Linked DNA regions of Dyadobacter pollutisoli. The protein of the gene in region 2 interacts with the protein of the main gene of each other region in a pairwise test. Links are inferred from orthologs where the notes say so. Each region holds a gene or a part of one and is shown on either strand. Other genes may lie near its edges.

Evidence for each region.
Region 1: the proteins of ON006_RS07120 (region 2) and recJ interact in binary tests that used the Escherichia coli proteins (3 or more experiments, as listed by UniProt). The link is inferred for Dyadobacter pollutisoli from one-to-one orthologs.

The regions. Positions count from the first base shown.
Region 1 is NZ_CP112998.1:6,403,197-6,412,431, forward strand. The notes cover bases 6,286-9,235. They hold recJ (single-stranded-DNA-specific exonuclease RecJ), read right to left. Parts: upstream 8,642-9,235; coding sequence 6,929-8,641; downstream 6,286-6,928. Other genes in these bases: lptB (LPS export ABC transporter ATP-binding protein), read right to left, coding at 6,286-6,894; ruvX (Holliday junction resolvase RuvX), read left to right, coding at 8,761-9,174; def (peptide deformylase), read left to right, coding at 9,223-9,235. Also shown: ON006_RS26480 (4Fe-4S binding protein), read left to right, coding at 1-51; ON006_RS26485 (NADH-quinone oxidoreductase subunit J family protein), read left to right, coding at 93-614; NADH-quinone oxidoreductase subunit NuoK, read left to right, coding at 611-922; ON006_RS26495 (DMT family transporter), read left to right, coding at 941-1,387; ON006_RS26500 (DUF6265 family protein), read right to left, coding at 1,447-1,965; ON006_RS26505 (amidophosphoribosyltransferase), read right to left, coding at 2,072-3,964; DNA repair protein RecO, read left to right, coding at 4,272-4,967; ON006_RS26515 (DUF4488 domain-containing protein), read left to right, coding at 5,039-5,758; more of lptB, read right to left, coding at 6,163-6,285. UniProt on the Escherichia coli protein: Single-stranded-DNA-specific exonuclease.
Region 2 is NZ_CP112998.1:1,699,190-1,708,378, forward strand. Bases 3,696-6,599 are described here. They hold ON006_RS07120 (type IA DNA topoisomerase), read right to left. Parts: upstream 6,258-6,599; coding sequence 4,134-6,257; downstream 3,696-4,133. Other genes in these bases: ON006_RS07110 (aldo/keto reductase), read right to left, coding at 3,696-3,718; ON006_RS07115 (transcriptional regulator), read left to right, coding at 3,883-4,125. Also shown: ON006_RS07095 (Gfo/Idh/MocA family protein), read left to right, coding at 1-690; ON006_RS07100 (amidohydrolase family protein), read left to right, coding at 733-2,091; ON006_RS07105 (SDR family NAD(P)-dependent oxidoreductase), read right to left, coding at 2,092-2,841; more of ON006_RS07110, read right to left, coding at 2,870-3,695; ON006_RS07125 (hypothetical protein), read left to right, coding at 6,880-7,140; ON006_RS07130 (BamA/TamA family outer membrane protein), read right to left, coding at 7,247-9,189.

The DNA.
Region 1 (9,235 bases), 4.7 Mb from region 2 along the record:
CCCAAACCGGCGTTCCGCCCTACTATGAAACCCAAACCTCCGAAAGAGTAGGAATCCCCCTCAAAGAAAGTAGCATTATTAATCATTACCCTATGGAAGCAGCGGCATTTTACGGATTTTCGACACTGGCAATCGCGTCTGCGCTTTTCATTTTATTTACAAAAAACCTTATTTACGCTGCCTTTGCATTGTTTTTAGCATTTCTTGGGGTGGGGGCATTGTATGTTTTGGCGGGTGCCGACTTTCTGGGCGTGACGCAGATAATGATCTACGTGGGAGGTATTCTGGTACTGTTGATATTCGGTATTATGCTCACTCAAAAGGGCGATAAAAGCGCAGATCCTTCCAAACCAAATCGAATTGAAGTGCTCATAAAGCGGGAGGTCTGGGGATTTTTAATTGGTACCGGTTTTTTTATTTTTCTCTTGAAAGTCATTTTTACTTCTGATTTCAGAATGGCTGGCGACTCCATTAACAGTAAGTCTACCATTAAAACAATAGGTGTTGAACTGATGACAAGCCATCTGTTACCATTCGAAATCGCTGCTGTCCTGCTGCTGGTTGCCTTAATTGGCGCAGCTTACCTTGCTATGAACCGTAATCCTACGCCATGACCTCCATTCCGATCCAACATTATTTGATAGTAGGCGCGGCACTGTTCAGCATAGGATTGGCCATTGCGATTACCAAACGACATTTTATTGGGATCTTGCTCGGGATCGAGCTGATGCTGAATGCAGTGAATATTAATCTTGTGGCTTTTAGTCGTCATGATCCTGAAAGGCTGGGCGGCCAACTTTTTGCGCTTTTCGTCATTGTAGTTGCCGCGGCGGAAGTCACTGTGGCTTTGGCTATCATATTACGTGTTTATGGCCGCTTCAAAACGGTTGATCCCGACAAGGTGAGCGAACTTAAGAAATAAAATTAACCTACAAGTTGCATGAACTGGCTTTTCTTATTTTTGGCATTTCTGATTGGGATTAGTAATGCAGTTCAATCGGGAGTGAATACCCAGCTTCGCGAATCTATCAACAACCCTATTCTGGCTGCAATGACCTCATTCTTTGTGGGATTGGTCATTTTATCCATTGCCTTCGCATGCTTCAACCAAAATCCTATTCCGACGCTCAACGATTTCCGGCAGGTATCCTGGACCCGTTTTATGGGTGGGGTACTGGGGGCATTTTATGTGATTACGGTGATTTTTATTGTTAGGGACATTGGACCGGCCAATATGATTTGCCTCGTTGTGGCTGGACAGATGATAGCAGCGATGACGATCGATCACTATGGTTTTCAGGGGTTTGCAGTCCATCAGATCACATTACCGAGGATGGCGGGGGCGGTTTTGCTGGTAGCAGGTGTTTACCTGATCCTGAAAAATTAGCACAAAAAAACAGCAGCTCCCGGAGAAACTGCTGCATTTGTTCTTCGAAAATCTATCTGTTAAGGAATGCGATTGAAGATAAAAAGATCAATAAACACCCATTTGTTGTCTTCCAGCTTCCCTCTCTGGATCACCAGTTGGTTCTGCGAGCGTCTTTCGTAAATGATCCTTACCGAAATGTCGTCCTTTTCGAACAATGCCTGGTTCTTCTTGGCTTCAATAAAATTATAGCGGTCTGATACTGCTTTTTCTTCCAATGCGATGAGGCCTGGTTTGAAGTGTTTTACCATCGCAACAGGGCCTTTTTCGGTTTGTTCAAAAGCAAATACCTCGTAAAGTGCAGGTTTGTCATCTTTGATCATCCTGATATATCCCATGATATTATTGCCTGCAGGAGCTGTCCAGCCTGCTTCAATGGGTCCTCCGTTGTAGGTTCCAAGCCAATGTCCTTCGAGAAAACTAATGTCGGCCAGCTTACCCACGACAGTAGTCTGAGCCTGTGAAGACATGGCTAGTAGGCCAAAAACGAAGAGAAATGAATAGATTTTCACCAATTGTTTTTTGTCGAATTGTATCATTTGGATTTAGGTTTATTTAAAGAGGCAAGTTAAGGAAATGCCCCGACCGAAAAAATAAAAAGCCATCCTGATAATTCAAGATGGCTTTTAGCAAAAACATTCAGGATCAATATGCTCTCTCCAATTTACCTTCGTGGGAGTTAGCAAATGCTCTGTTAACTACTTTATTACCTCCGTGAGTAGGATAATTCCCAGTGAAATACCAGTCCCCAAGATGTTGTGGGCAAGCTTTATGCAAATTATCAACAGTTTGGAAAACGACAGAAAGCTCGGCATTCAGATCTTTCGGACGAATAATTTCGGCGATTTTATCGGAAATTTCCTGATCTGTAAAAGGCTCATACAAAGCCTTCACATAATTGGTAGGAAATGGATTTTTAGTCGCGATCGATGTAACACTTTGCGTGTAAACATCTTCCAGTAAGTATTCCAGATCACGTTCTTCCAGTAATTTAAGTACTGCTCTGAAAGCAACGAAATCCTTCATTCTCGACATATCGATACCATAGCAATCCGGGAAGCGAATCTGAGGAGCAGAAGACGCAACGACTATTTTCTTCGGTTTGAGACGGTCCAGCATGGTCAGAATGCTTTTTTCCAGCGTCGTTCCTCTCACAATGGAGTCATCGATAATGACGACTGTATCTACATTCTTACGAACCACCTCGAAAGTGGTATCGTACACACTTGAAACCATATCGTCACGCAAGGCATCCGCAGTAATGAATGTACGGGACTTCACATCTTTGGTCACCAATTTTTCGATTCTTGGGCGGAAAGACAATACTTTTTCGAGATCAGATTCGAAAAGAATCCCTTCCATGATCGCCTGCTTACGCTTTTTGGCAAGATATTCTTCCAACCCTTCGATCATACCCAGAAACGCCGTTTCGGCAGTATTCGGAATGTAAGAGAAGATCGTGTTTTCGAGGTCGTAATTAACCTCTTTCAATATTTGCGGGATCAATAATTTCCCAAGCTGCTTGCGTTCGTTATAAATATCCGGATCGGTTCCACGAGAGAAATAGATTCTTTCAAAGCTGCATGAGCGTTTTTCCAGACGAGGTAAAATTGGGAACTCATTGTACTCACCATTTTTATCCACGATCAAAGCAGAGCCGGGAGTTATTTCCTGAATCTGGTTGTAATCTACATTGAAAGCAGCCTTAATCGCTTGTTTTTCAGATGCTACCACAACTACCTCATCATCAGCATAATAAAATGCGGGACGAATACCAGCCGGATCACGAATTACGAAAGAAGCACCGTAGCCTGTCAGACCGCACATGGCATATCCTCCGTCGAAATCACGGCAGGATCTGTAAAGCAGTCTTTGCAGATCGATATTCTCTTCGATTACGTCAGAAAGCGTTGGATTTTCGTAAATTCCTTTGAAGCGTTCAAATACTCTTTGATTTTCTTCATCCAGGAAATGTCCAATTTTTTCCATTACCGTTACGGTATCTACTTTCTCTTTTGGATGCTGTCCCAGAGAAACCAGTTTTCCGAAAAGTTCATCCACATTGGTCATGTTGAAATTCCCCGCCATCACCAGGTTACGGCTTCTCCAGTTGCTCTGGCGAAGCATTGGATGGCAATTTTCGACCTCATTCGAGCCGTGTGTACCATAGCGAAGGTGACCCAACCAAACCTCGCCGGTAAAGGCTAGATTTTCCTGTAGCCATTTGCCATCAGTAGAGCGGTCCCTGTGGTTTTTGAGGCCTTTCCGAAATTTCTTGTGGATTTTTGAAAAAATGTCCGTAAGTGGCTGAGGTTCTACGGATCTGTATCTGCTGATGTATCTTTTCCCGGGCGGGACATCTATCTTTATGTTGGCAACTCCGGCTCCATCCTGTCCCCGGTTTACCTGTTTTTCCATCATTACCGAAAGCTTGTGCACGGCGTATAGCGGTGTGTCGTACTTGTCGATGTAGTATTGATAAGGCTTTCTAAGACGGATAAGTGCTATGCCGCACTCATGCTTAATGGCGTCGCTCATAAGAAGAGTAATGCGTTAGAGATATTTAAGTTTGCTGGTATGCAAAGCGTATTCCCTGAATAATAGCTTAACGAATTTGTAATCTTATTTAGTTCGTTACGTGGTGCAAAGGTACGAATCCTTTAGCTTAAAAAACTTCAAATCTCTCCGATTTTTCAGGAGACCATTTCTCGCCTGGGTCAGTGTCCGAAAATTTTATCTGCCAATATGATTTAATAAAAAGTTAAACTTCGAATCTTTATACAACCGGCTTGACTTAGCTAACAGAAAGATAATTAATTTTGATCAAAAGGCTTAAATAATTTATATGCTCCATAAGACGCGTGGTATAGGGCTTAGTTATCTCCGGTACCGGGAATCTTCCATTATAACCAAAATTTATACAGAAGCCTTTGGTATTCAGACTTATATAGTGAATGGGGTAAGGAGTAGCAAGTCTAAAAATAACCGCATCGCCTTGTTTCAGCCGCTTACTTTGCTGGATATGGTGGTTTATCATAAGAGTAAGGAGGATACCGTCCATCGGATTTCGGAGCTTAAATGCTACGCGCCCTTCCATTCTATCCCTTTTGATGTGATAAAATCGAGTCTGGCACTCTTTATTACGGAGATTTTGGGGAAAACATTGCGGGAGGAAGAAAGTAATGAGCTGCTTTTCAGGTTTATCGAAGAATCGATCCTGTACCTGGATGATGCCGAGACCAATTTTGAAAATTTTCACATTCAATTTTTGATGCAGCTCGCTTCCTATCTCGGTTTTGGAATTGAAACTGTTGATGACCTCGAAAGTGAGTTGAAAAGTAATCATTATCCTCAAATCCCTGATCTGGTTGAACATCGGAACATTGAGCAACTTCTATTCAGCGATTATGGGTTAAGCATTCCCCTCGACCGTACCCGGCGTATCCGGATTCTCGAAAAACTAATTTTCTTCTATAAAATCCACATGGAAACCTTGGGAGAAATAAAATCAATGGAGGTGTTGAGAGAAGTTTTGCGTTGACCGCCCGGTTATCTCGTTCATTTGGCACAATTTTGATAACGTATATTGCAACTCTAAAAAACTGATCCACAATGAAACACATACTTACAACTATCTTTTTATTGATATCATTGTTTGCTTTGGGCCAGGCAGGCCTGTCGCAGGTTCCCAAAGGCGCCTGGAAATCGCAGGAGCCGACCGGGAGTACATCGACATTGATTGTGGCTGACAATTACCTGGCTATTGCTTCATATAGTGTAGGTAACAAATATTTTGAACGCAGTGAAGGTGGGCCATTTACGATGAGCGGCGATAAGATGACCTACACCCCGGAATTCAATTCTGCGGACACTGCAAAAATCGGCATTCCCATTGTGTTTACGGTCACGGTGAAAGACGACATCCTTACATTAAGGTATGAGGAAGCAATGGTATGGATGCGGGTGGACGATGCAACCGACGTTCCGATGGCAGGGGCGTGGCATATCACAGCGCGAGCCTCGGGTGGACAGGGTGAGTTGGTAAAAATTCATCAGGAGGGAACGAGAAAAACCCTTAAACTTTTATCGAAGACGAGATTTCAATGGTTCGCAATCGATCCTGCGGTGAAAGGTTTTTATGCAACCGGAGGTGGTACATACACTGTTCAAAATGGGAAGTATACTGAAAACATCCAGTTTTTTTCAAAGGATAACAATCGGGTGGGCTCGTCTTTAAAATTTGATTATAAATTAGAAAACGGCAGATGGGACCATAGCGGAAAAAGCAGCGACGGTAAACCTGTGCACGAGATCTGGGAAAAAATAAAGTAGCCTGAGCTGACTATGTACGAGCTGTGATTAGTAACTGATTGGTCAATTATTTAGATTTATTCAAAATAATTTTAGTCGATAGCTTGAATGATTCTAAATAGCTATTACCTTTGACCTATTAATAACAGTAATGTGGGATGAGCGCCTTTACCTTGAATGAACCTGATACACTTTCTGGCCAGAGCAATTTCTGGATGAAGTCCTGTAATGAGAATATGGAATGTGTATTTAAGAAGTGTTGTGAGAAGTATAAGAAGAAAGGAAAGCACTGCAAAAAGTGTCCCAAAAAATAATAGGCTCTGTTAACTTACATATATATAGTAATACAGTTCATGGTGAATAATTGTAAGAGAGGGAGTGCCTGCGAGCGTTCCCTTTTCTATGCTGGGAAAATTTCGAACTGACTATACCTTTCTTTTAAGTTCAAAATTCTGGCCCAGATAAACCCGTCTTACTACTTCGTCTTCCGCCAGTTCTTCCGCTGTACCTTGTTTCAGAATTTTTCCTTCAAATAGTAAATAAGCACGGTCTGTTATGGACAGCGTCTCATTGACATTGTGATCGGTGATGAGGATGCCGATGTTTTTGTGTTTCAACTTCGCTACAATGCTCTGAATATCCTCTACTGCGATAGGGTCAACACCGGCGAAAGGTTCGTCGAGCAAAATGAACTTGGGATCCACCGCCAGCGATCTCGCAATTTCTGTCCGGCGACGTTCTCCACCCGAGAGCACCATTCCTTTGCTTTTACGGACATGGGTTAAATGGAACTCTTCCAGTAACTCTTCAACTTTTTGTTTTTGGTCCGCCCGCGAAAGATCCGTCATTTCGAGCACTGCCCGGATGTTTTCTTCTACGGTCAATGAACGGAAAACCGATGCTTCCTGCGCGAGGTAGCCCAGCCCCAGCCGTGCACGCTTGTACATGGGCAGGCTGGTAATGTCTTTGTCGTCGAGGAACACTTTTCCGCTGTTGGGTTTCACCAATCCCACAGCCATATAGAAAGATGTGGTTTTTCCGGCTCCATTGGGGCCGAGCAACCCGACGATCTCGCCTTGCTCAACCTGGTAACTGACATTATTATTAACAAGACGAACCCCGTATTTTTTTACAAGGTTTTCGGTTCTGAGTATCATTGTTCGTTTTAGTAATTCAACTTCCTGGCCAGGCTCAGTGAAGTTTGATGTCTTTCAAAGACAGTTGTAACGTTTTTTTATCGCGAAAGTTATTTTCTTCCAGTGAGTAGCATATCGAAAACGGTCGTCCGCTGGCCAAATCTGGATAAAAATGACCGAGACCAAAGCCAACCGCAGTAAAAACGGCCGAATTATTCTGTTTTACATCAAATTTAATGTGCTTCTCTTTCATCGTAGTAGGCCTGCCCGAAAGCGTAACGTTCCTTGATTCAAAAACAGGAGTCATATTCCCAGGTCCGAAAGGCCCCATCTGCCTCAGAATGTTATAGAATTTAGGCGTGATTACATCCAGTTCAAGCAACATATCAATGTTGATCATCGGTACCAGCTGATCTGGTAGAATGCGGCTGCTGACAATGTCATTGAAACGGGTTTTGAATGCTTCAATATTGTCGAGTGGCAAGGTAAGTCCTGCCGCAAATGTATGTCCGCCATATTGTTCCAATAAGTCGGCGCATTCTTCAATGGCTTCATATACATCAAAACCTGGTACCGAACGGGCAGATCCAGCTGCTTTGCCGTGTGACTGGGTCAGGATAATGGTAGGGCGATGGTATTTTTCAATGCATCGGCTGGCTACAATGCCGATCACACCTTTATGCCAGTCTTCCTTATATAGTACTGTGCTTTTGGCATCTATAAACCAATCATCGTTTTCAATCATGAACAATGCCTGCTCGGTGATACTGGTATCGAAAGTCCGGCGCTCACTGTTATGTTTGTTGATCTCCTGCGCAAATTCAAAGGCTTCGTCCTCGAACTCGGATAATAATAACCGTACTGCCTCTTTTGCATGCTTGATCCGGCCGGCCGCATTGATTCTCGGGCTCAACCCGAAAACTACATTGGTAATGTCGAGTGACCCGGTGATCCCTGCTATTTGTATTAATGCCTTAATACCCGTTCTTGGTGCAGCATTGATCCTTTGCAAGCCGTAGTATGCAAGTATCCTGTTTTCTCCTGTGATAGGGACAATGTCCGCGGCAATGCTGACAACCAGTAAGTCCAGATTGTCAAATAAGGTTTGTGTATCAATATTTTGGTTGATACAAAATGCCTGCAGCAATTTGAAACCTACACCGCAACCGGTCAGCTCTTTATAAGGATAAGGGCAATCGTCACGTTTTGGGTCAAGTACTGCAACGGCGGGAGGAAGCTCGTCGCCCGGGCGGTGGTGATCGCAAATGATGAAATCGATTCCTCTTTCTAATGCAGCCGTAACCTTATCTACCGATTTTACGCCGCAGTCCAGGGTGACGATTAATGTAAAGCCATTTTCGTATGCCCAGTCGATACTCTGCCAGGAAACGCCGTAGCCTTCCTCGTAGCGGTCGGGGATATAATAATCGAGGTTAGGATATGTTTTTTTGAGAAATCCGTAGAATAATGCCACCGAGGTAGTACCATCCACATCATAGTCACCGTAAACAAGGATCTTTTCTCCGGATGCTATCGCCCTGGCCAGCCTCTCGACGGCAAGATCCATATCCTTCATCAGAAATGGGTCGTGCAGTAAGGTAAGATCGGGGCGAAAGAATTGTTTGGATTGATCAAAATCGAGTATACCACGCTGTACCAGAAGCGTTGCAAGCGAGGGGCTCACTTTCAGGGATTCTGTGAGCTCGCTGACAACTTGTTGTTGTTCAGGATTAAATTCAGGGTAGTGTATCCAGCGCTTTTCAATCATGAAACAAATATAATCGGATTATGTCATGCGCCCATCAAAATCTATTATCCGCCCACGCAATCAGGAAAAGCTAATTGAAAGGTCTTATCTTTACAAATTATTAACATACTTTAAGATAAATGCCACGTCTTCTGGCGATTGATTACGGAGCAAAACGGAGCGGAATTGCGGTTACCGATCCATTGCAGATCATTGCCACCGCGCTGGAAACGGTACGGAGCCATGACTTGCTGGAATTTTTGAAAAAATATGCTGTCAGTGAGGAAATTGAAGCATTTATTATTGGAATGCCTAAAAGGCTGGACAATACGGAAAGCGACAACGCAGCGAGAGTGATGGCATTTATAAAGCAATTGAAAAAAGGCTTCCCTGATACACCAGTCCACACCCATGACGAAAGATTTACATCGTCAATGGCCTTGCAATCAATGATCGCGGCAGGATCCAAAAAGAGCGATAGAAGAGAAAAAGGCAATATCGACAAGATCAGTGCTACCATTATTTTGCAGTCTTATATGGAAAGTAAAAGGTAGCCTGACTGAAAGCTAATTATCAAAACGAATCAATAAAGTTTTATTACAATGATTTATCCCA
Region 2 (9,189 bases):
AAGGTGCAAAAGGAAACCAAACGTATTTATTCCATCATGTACAGCGAGCGCCTTGAAAACCGCGCGACGATCAAAGCCGGTGAGCTTATTAAGGAAGGTGCGATCGGAAAGGTGGTGCAGACGATCGGGCTAGGGCCGCACCGCATGAATGGTAGCACGCGCCCTGAGTGGTTTTTTGACAAAAAACGTTTCGGCGGTATTATATGCGACATTGCCTCTCACCAGTTTGACCAGTTCCTTTTCTTCACCGGATCCACCAAAGCTGAAATCGTTGCTTCCCAGGTAGGGAATGTAAATCATCCTCAGTATCCCAAATTTGAGGATTTTGGAGACACTATGCTGAGAGGAAATGGAGGCGCAGGCTACATTCGCGTCGATTGGTTCTCCCCCGACGGCCTTAAAACCTGGGGTGACGGACGTTTGACGGTACTGGGTACGGAAGGTTATATTGAAATTCGTAAAAACATTGACATTGCTGGCAGAGAAGGCGGAAACCACCTTTTCCTGGTTAATAATAAAGAAACACAATACATCGATTGCAGCAAGACCGAGCTTCCTTACGGCCGCCAGCTTGTCGACGATGTGGTCAACAGAACTGAGACTGCTATGTCGCAGGAACATTGTTTTCTGGCTACGGAACTGGCCCTGAAGGCTCAGAAGAATGCGCAGAATGTTGCGACGCTGAGTTAAAAGGGCCGCATTGATCCGTCCGCTCACTTAAACCATCTCAATATGAAACTGAGTTTGATTTTAGGGATTTTCCTGGCAGGTACCGCCTGCGCCCAGGATCTTGTCAGCAACGCTGACCGTGAGATTGTTTTCACCTCTGTGAATGTGATCCCAATGGACCGGGAGACGGTTTTGAAGGATCAAACGGTGGTGGTTAAAAGCGGACGGATTACAGCTTTGGGTGAAAGCTCAAAGATTAAGTACAGCAAAAATGCATTGGTCGTCAATGCAAAGGGCAAGTACCTGACTCCGGGCTGGTCGGAAATGCATGCGCATGTGCCTGCGGTGGATGATCTGGCGCCGATGAAAGAGGTACTGATGCTTTATCTTGCCAACGGGATCACCACCATCCGCGGCATGCTGGGCAATGCAAAGCATCTTGAATTAAGGGACAAGGTCAGAAAAGGAGAGATTCTTGGGCCGAATTTTTACACCACCGGGCCGGCATTCAGCGGGCAGACCATCAAAACGGCGGCAAGAGGTATCGAGCAGGTCAAAGAAGAGAAAGCTGCCGGATATGATTACCTGAAATTGCTTCCCGGCTTGACCAAAGAAACATTTCCTGCTATTGCGAAAACCTCCCGGGAACTAGGTATCGGCATGGTAGGCCATGTTTCGTTTAATGTAGGAGTATGGGCTGCCATTGATGCCGGATATTCTTCGATTGATCATTTGGACGGTTTTGTGGAAGCCATTACGCCCGGTATCGATACGTTGGCCGAACAGGAAACAGGCCTGTTTGGTGCCTGGATCGCATATTCTGCTGATACCACAAAAATCCCTGCATTAATAAAAGCATTAAAAGAGAAAAACATCAGGGTGGTGCCAACCCAAGCCATTGCTGAGCGCTGGCTTTCACCATTGCCCGCCAGTGCGTATGCCACGGATCCGGATTTGAAATATATGAAACCGGAAGAGGTAAAAAACTGGATGAATGCAAAGACTGGATATACGGGTAATGCGAAATTCACCAAAGAGCACGCCGAAGCTTTTGTCAATATCCGTAGAAAACTGATTCTGGCTTGTCAGAAAGGTGGGGTGCAGTTGATGCTCGGCTCCGACGCCCCGCAGGTTTTGAATGTACCGGGCTTTGCTACACATCATGAAATGAAGTACCTCACACTGGCTGGACTTACACCCTTCGAAGCATTGCAAACCGGAACTGTCAATGTTGCGGATTACCTCAAAAAAGTTGATTCGGGAGTCATTAAAACCGGTAACGCTTCGGATCTGGTACTTTTGAGCGGCAATCCGCTGGAAGACATTAGCCAGACGAAAAATATCGAGGGCGTTATGATTGGCAGCAAATGGTTGCCCAAGTCTTACCTGCAAGCTGAATTGAAAAAACTAGAAAAGCAGTAATTAGTCTTCGTAGATCATTTTTCGGGTCATTCCTCCATCGATAACCAGGTTGATGCCTGTGATAAAATCGTTGGCAGGGTCAGTCAGGTAGAGGCACGCTTTGGCGATATCTTGGGGCTTTCCGACGCGGCCTGCCGGATGCTGAATGTGATCCGTTGGTTTTAATTTCTGATAATCTCCCGTCTCAATCCAACCCGGGCTGATTGCATTCACTGTAATCCTGTCAGCACCAAGTGAGATAGCCAGGGCGTGTGTCAGCGCCAGAATCCCCCCTTTCGAAGCCGCATATGCTTCGGTATTGGGTTCGGACATTAAAGCACGCGTTGAGGCAATGTTGACAATGGAGCCTTTTTGGCCGATGCTCATGACCTTGGCCACTTCCCGCGAACACAAAAATGTACCACGCAGGTTGGTATTGATCACGTAATCCCAGTCTTCGACTGGAAGGTTGTAGGGTGAATTGCTTCTCCCGAGACCTGCATTGTTGATGAGCACGTCAATGTTGCCTAACTCGTCATGTTCTTCTTTGACAGCGCGGACGATGTCGCTGGGCACGGTAAGATCAATGACACGTGAAATGATCCTGAACCCTTCCTTTTCCAATGTTGCCTGTACATGCCGAAGCCCATCCGCATCCCGGTCCCAGATGACCACGGTCGCGCCCTGGCGCGCATATTGTTCTGCAATGACGCTTCCGATGCCACTTCCGGCACCGGTTACGATTACGACTTTATTTTGATAGGTTAACATTTTGCTTTTACATAAATGTCAGATACTGCTATTGCGAAAGTGCTGCAAAATCTTCGTCAGACAATTCAATGTTGGCTGCTGCCAAGTTTTCATTCAAATGTTCCAGCGAACTTGTGCCCGGAATCAGGAGGATATTGGAAGCGCGTTTTGCAAGCCAGGCTAATGCTATCTGGGCGGTAGTAGCCTGATGTTTTTCAGCAATACTGGTGATTTTGCTTTTCAATTTATCCGGGCCCGAAGCCAGCGGATACCAGGGAATAAATGCCATTCCTCGTTGAACCGTATAATCCAGCACATTCTCCCACTGTCTGTTACCCAGGTTATATAAGTTTTGAACAGATACAATTGGAATCACCTTTTCTGCACTCTCGATCTGTTTGACATCTACTTCCGAGAGGCCGACATAGCGGATCTTACCAGCCTGCACGGCGTCTACCACAGGTCCGAGCGTCTCAGCAATGGGGAATTTAGAATCGAAACGGTGTAGTTGCCACAGATCGATCACGTCCAGTTTGAGTCGTTTTAAGCTTCCTTCGATTGCTTCTTTAATGTGTTTGGGATCTCCGTTGACGATCCATTTATTAGGCCCGGTTCTTTCAAATCCGCCCTTGGTTGCGATCAATAGGTTTTTGGGATACGGATACAAAGCATCTGCGATGAGGACTTCGTTGGTATGCGGGCCGTAAGAATCGGCTGTATCTATAAAGTTTACCCCGGCAGCGACGGCGGCTTGCAGCACCTTTTTGGCGGTATCTCTGTCGGGCGCATCTCCCCAGACGCCCTTGCCGGTCAGCTGCATTCCACCGTAACCAACTCTATTAATTTCGATATCTCCGCCTACTTTGAATGTAGACGCGCTTTTTGTTGTGGAACTCATGTTACATCTGTTAAAGGTTGCTCATTTTAAACCAATCGCCGGGATTATTCATTCACCTGGGACGGTTTCCGACGATATTAATTTTGGTTTACAAATCTCACGCCAGGGACGGTCCGCCTGGCACAGTTTTATTTTAAGAGAAGTAACCAAATGCGTTAAATACTATGAACACGACCATATATGAGGACCGTGCCAGAGAACTGGTATCGGAAATTTTGCAGATTATTGAAGCGAAAGGATTGAACCTGGAAAGCGCTTTGGAGGAAGCAGGTATCTCCCAGGAATCGGCCAATCATTTCATTCGGAACAAAGGTGTGCCAAGCCTTTCGGAATTTATCGCCCTGTGTCAGATTTCAGGCATTCAGTTTCACTTACCATCCATAGAAACCCCCAATACAGCCATGTAAGGGCGTATTTAACCAACTTCGAAATTGAAATCACCATTCATGACAAGTTTGGCGTCAATGGCTTCGGGGTTTCCTGGAATTTGTAGCCCCTTTATTTTGGTGGTTTTGCCTTTGCTAAGCAGGTCGAAGACATGCTTGTCAGTTAGTTTTTTGCCTAAAAACTCGAATGGTATCTTAAACCCGCATGCCTGAAAGTTGGCGCAGCCGTAAGCAGTTTTGCCTTTTTTGAGCAAATGCTGCTTGCATTTGGGGCAAGTGAGGGTCTCTATTGCGATCTCTTCTTTTGGCTCTTTGGGTTTGGGCTCTTTTTTTGCTTTTTCTTCTTTTTCAACCACTACTACTTCTTCTGCGATGGTGATCGCGCGCGTACGGTTGCTTTTTACTTCCTGGGTCAGGTCTACAACCATCTGGATCAACTCTTGTTTAAAAGTTTCCATCCCGTACTCGCCTTTTTCGATCAGCCGGAGTTTACGCTCCCAGTTTCCGGTCAGTTCCGCGCTTTTCAATAACTCGTTCTGGATCGTGTCAATCAGGTCCATACCGGTTTGCGTAGCGAAGATATTTTTCTTCTTTTTTTCTATATACCTGCGTTTGAAAAGCGTTTCAATGATGTTGGCGCGGGTGGATGGCCTGCCTATTCCATTGTCTTTGAGTAGCTCACGCATTTCCTCGTCTTCAACCTGTCTTCCGGCGGTTTCCATTGCCCGTAGCAAAGTCGCCTCAGTGTAGGCCTTTGGAGGAGTGGTTTTTCCCTGATGCACACGCGGTTCGTGCGGGCCGATTTCCCCCACTTCAAAGTTAGGCATCACCTTTTCTTCGTCGGCAGCTTCCTTTTTGGCACTGGCGTCATTGGCATACACCGCCCGCCAACCCGGTTCAAGGATTTGTTTTCCGGTAGCTTTAAATTCGACCTGGCCCACTTTCCCCAAAACGGTCGTGTTTGAAACCTTACATTCCGGGTAAAAAGCGGCTATAAACCGGCGAACGATCAGGTCATATATCCGTTTTTCATCCTGGCTGATGTGATTTGGCAAAACACCCGTCGGGATAATGGCGTGGTGATCTGTAACTTTTTTATCATCAAATACCGTCTTGGATTTAGGAATAGGTTTTTCCAGAATAGACGCGGTGTATTGCGCGTAGTAGGTCAGCTCCCGCATGATTCCCTCAATCTTGGGGTGCAGATCCTCCGAAAGGTAAGTGGTATCAACCCTGGGGTAGGTCACAAACTTTTTCTCGTAAAGGTTCTGAATATGTTTCAGTGTATCTTCCGCTGAATAACCGTATTTTTTGTTGGCTTCTACCTGTAATGAGGTTAGGTCAAAAAGCCTTGGATTGCCTTCCTTGGCTTCTTTTTTCTCAAATGATGTGATTTCAAAATCGTGTTGCAGCAGGTACGCCAGTCCTTTATTGGCTTTTTCCGCGCTTCGCATCCGGTCAATGGTTGCGGTGAATTCTGTTTCCCGGTAAATGGTTTTCAGCTCCCAGTACTCCTCAGAAACGAACGCGTCAATCTCCTTCTGGCGCTGGACGATGAGGGCCAGGGTAGGGGTTTGCACGCGCCCTATCGAGAGCACTACCTTACCCTGCCCGAATTTTTTGGTGAACAGGCGCGTAGCATTCATTCCCAATAGCCAGTCACCGATTGCCCTGGCGCTGCCGGCTGCATAAAGATTGTTGTATTGCTCGCTGTCTTTTAGTTTTTCAAAGCCGTCACGGATCGCCTGTTCGGTAAGCGACGAAATCCAAAGCCGCTTTACCGGTACCGAGCATTTGGCTTTCAATAAAACCCACCGCTGGATCAGCTCACCTTCCTGGCCCGCATCCCCGCAATTGATAACCTCCTCGCACGCCTGTATCAAATGTTCGATCACGCCAAACTGTTTGACCGCGCCCGCATTGTCTATGAGTTTAATGCCGAAGCTCGATGGGATCATCGGGAGGTCTTCCAGCCGCCACGATTTCCATCTTTCGGTATAATCGTGCGGTTCTTTCAGAGTGCAGAAATGCCCGAATGTCCAGGTAACCTGATATCCGTTGCCTTCATAATAACCGTCCTTGCGCTGATTAGCCCCGATTACATTCGCTATGTCTTTTGCCACACTTGGCTTTTCAGCAATACAAACTTTCATATTATTCTTTACAAACGGCAATGCTCAGTGATTGGCTCTGCTTCCGATTACCTGGTTTTACGTTCACTGAGGTTGGCAAAGTTTATGATTTTTATTGAAACTATCGCACCGGATTTTGCCAATTGGGTGGCTGATATAACCTGTACGAGCGTCCACGATGCTGCAAAAAACAGCTGAAATTGACCGGATACTCAATATTTTAAGTTTTTGAGAAAAAATTTTTAAATTTTTTTTTGAGCCGCGTGACATTTCTGAGGGAAATATTCGGCGAATTTGCCTATTGGTATAGTGCACTCAGAATATTATTTGGATTTCAATGCTTTTTGTGAAATTTAATAATAGCCTTTGTTCGGTAACAGTAACAAGGTAATAAGGTGCTTTACCGACACAGAATTTTTTTAGGCGACAAATTGAAAAAATAAGTGACATTTAAATTTTCAATCTTTAAATAATACCATTTTATTTAATCAATTTTTAACCTCGTTTTGTCGATTTTTGACCCTGTTTTGCCATAGATAGTTTTGTTTGTTGTTGCACTGAACGTTTGTATTCAGAATATTGTAGTATATTTGTACCAGAATTAGATACTAGAACAAGAAACAAACAGTAAACACTATTACCAATGAAAAATGCAAAAAACATGTTAGTTGTAGCCTTGATGGCAATCACTAGCGCCGCTTATGCCAATACGAATAACTCCACATATAAAGTTGAAGAGAAAGTTAAGGTTGCAGTTTTGAACAACGCGTTACCCGCAGCGCTTCCAGTTTTGGAAACTCCTGCTCCACAAAACGCAAAAGCTACAAATGACACCAATAAACACAGCGCAACACAGAAAGCAGCTATCGTAGGACTTCAGTTGAAAAGTAACACTACGAAGTAATTTAAAGAAACCTTAGTTAGAAGGTTTTGTTGCCAATTAGAATTAAAAAGAGGAGAATTCATTTCTCCTCTTTTTTTGTGCATTAACTTTTATTGACCAGAACTACCTACCTAAAAAAGCTTCCAATCGAGATCATCAATAGCAGTGATTCTTCTTTGGAGGTTCCCGCGCTGACATTGAAGGCGAACTGTTCGCGGAACGGAGTAACATAAAAGCCACCACCATAACCCTGATGCCAGTAGCGGGCACTCGAAGGGTCTGATTCCGCCCAGACACGGCCTACATCATAAAAGCCCCTGATCCCGATCTTCAATGGGATGAACGTGTTTTTTGTTTCGGTCAGCTGGTAGCGCAGCTCGGTGTTCAGGAATGCCTTGGATTCGCCTGTAAACCGGTTTCTTTTGTAACCTCCCAGGTCATTCAATTGTCCGATGGAGAAGAGCTTGTAAAAAGGCAGCTGACCTTTGGTGACGCCTCCGCCAAGTCGCAGTCCGAATGTGAGCGGGTTTTTGGTACGTGTGGAAGCATACTGTTCCAGTTCCAGCTCGGAAATTGAAAATACCTTGTCCTCTGACTTGGATATATGGCCCACGTGTTGGGTCAGCTGTACCATGAAGCCTTTTTCTGCTAATGATGCCCTGTCCCGAAAATCAAGGTTTAAAATCCCTTTTGCATAGAGCAGATTAAGTTTTTTTACCCCGAAAATGTCAGGATTGTCAAACAGGTAGCTGTTATTTCTTTTAATGCCCTCGTCTATTTCGTAGTTCGCGGTCAGCTCTATTTTGCTTTGCTTCCAGAACTGGCGTTGCGCCCCGGCAGAAACTGACACTGAATTGTATTGGGTACGGTAGTAATTTTTAGGCGCGTCATTGTTTTTCCTGGTATCGTTGCCAATGCCAAAGAAAAAGTTATAGTTCAATGGTCTGGAAATCATGATTTGAGAAATCCCGTCCCATTTACCGATCAGCTGCCGAAACTGGTTCGCGTAGCTGAATTCGTAGTTGCCCTTGATGCTGACAGAGGCTTTGAACGCATGCTTGGACGAGAAATCAGGTTTTGAAAAGCGTTGACGGGTGAAGGTCACCCCGCCGTGCAAAGCGACTCCGGTGAATGGGTTATAGGTGATCAGCCCAATTGGCATATAAGTATTGTACTTGAATGCATTCCTGTTGTATTCGTACAAATGCTCATCCTTCGGTTTTACATTGCGTCCTTCGCTTCCCAGGTCCATGGCGGTATTCTCGCCTTTTTCATAGACCAAGGTTGCAGGTCTGCCACCTTTGACATCGGAATGGTCTGTAACCGAATCGTCCCCGCCACCACTGATCACACGCACCAGGATCGATTTGGGTGCTTCTCCTTCGATATCGAACACATCATCACCAAGTAAACCGAACAACCTGATTTCACGGGTTTCATTGGGATAAAAGGTTCTGTGATAGTAAATTCTGGAAAGGTCAGCCTGTTTGTTTTCTTTACTGACATCATACACAGTTACCTCCACTGAGCCGTCGGGCATGCGTTTAACCTTAAAGTACTCCGCTTTATTGGAGCCTACCACATCCACCTCCCTGGCCAGCATTTCGTAATACTGAGCTGCATAGGTTTGCAGGTCTTTAATGCGGATTTTTAGTTTTCGCTCAATTTCTTGTCCGTCTTTTACATAGATCTCAGCGGGCATTTGATTCACTGCCGCTGCGATATCTGCCTCCGAAACGGCATTCTGAATCTCCTTAGCAGCATTGACCCATTCAGTTTTGGAAAGCTCGTTTCCTACAAAGCGGTCCAGGTGCCGCGCCTGCCACATCAGGCTGCGAAGCCCGGCAATCCTCTCCCCAAAGTTCTCTCCGTTTGGCATTCCCCATTCGCGGTCGGCGAGCCATGGAATTATGCCGTCCCACCTTGAAAACGCGTGATCGCGGTCTCTGGGAATGGGCCTGAAAAGTTCACCATCTTTGTCCTTATACCCCGCCCATTTCCAATTGTCTTCATGTTTGCTCCAATCTCCTATCCACAAATCGAACATACGTGCACGGGCAAATTCGTGAC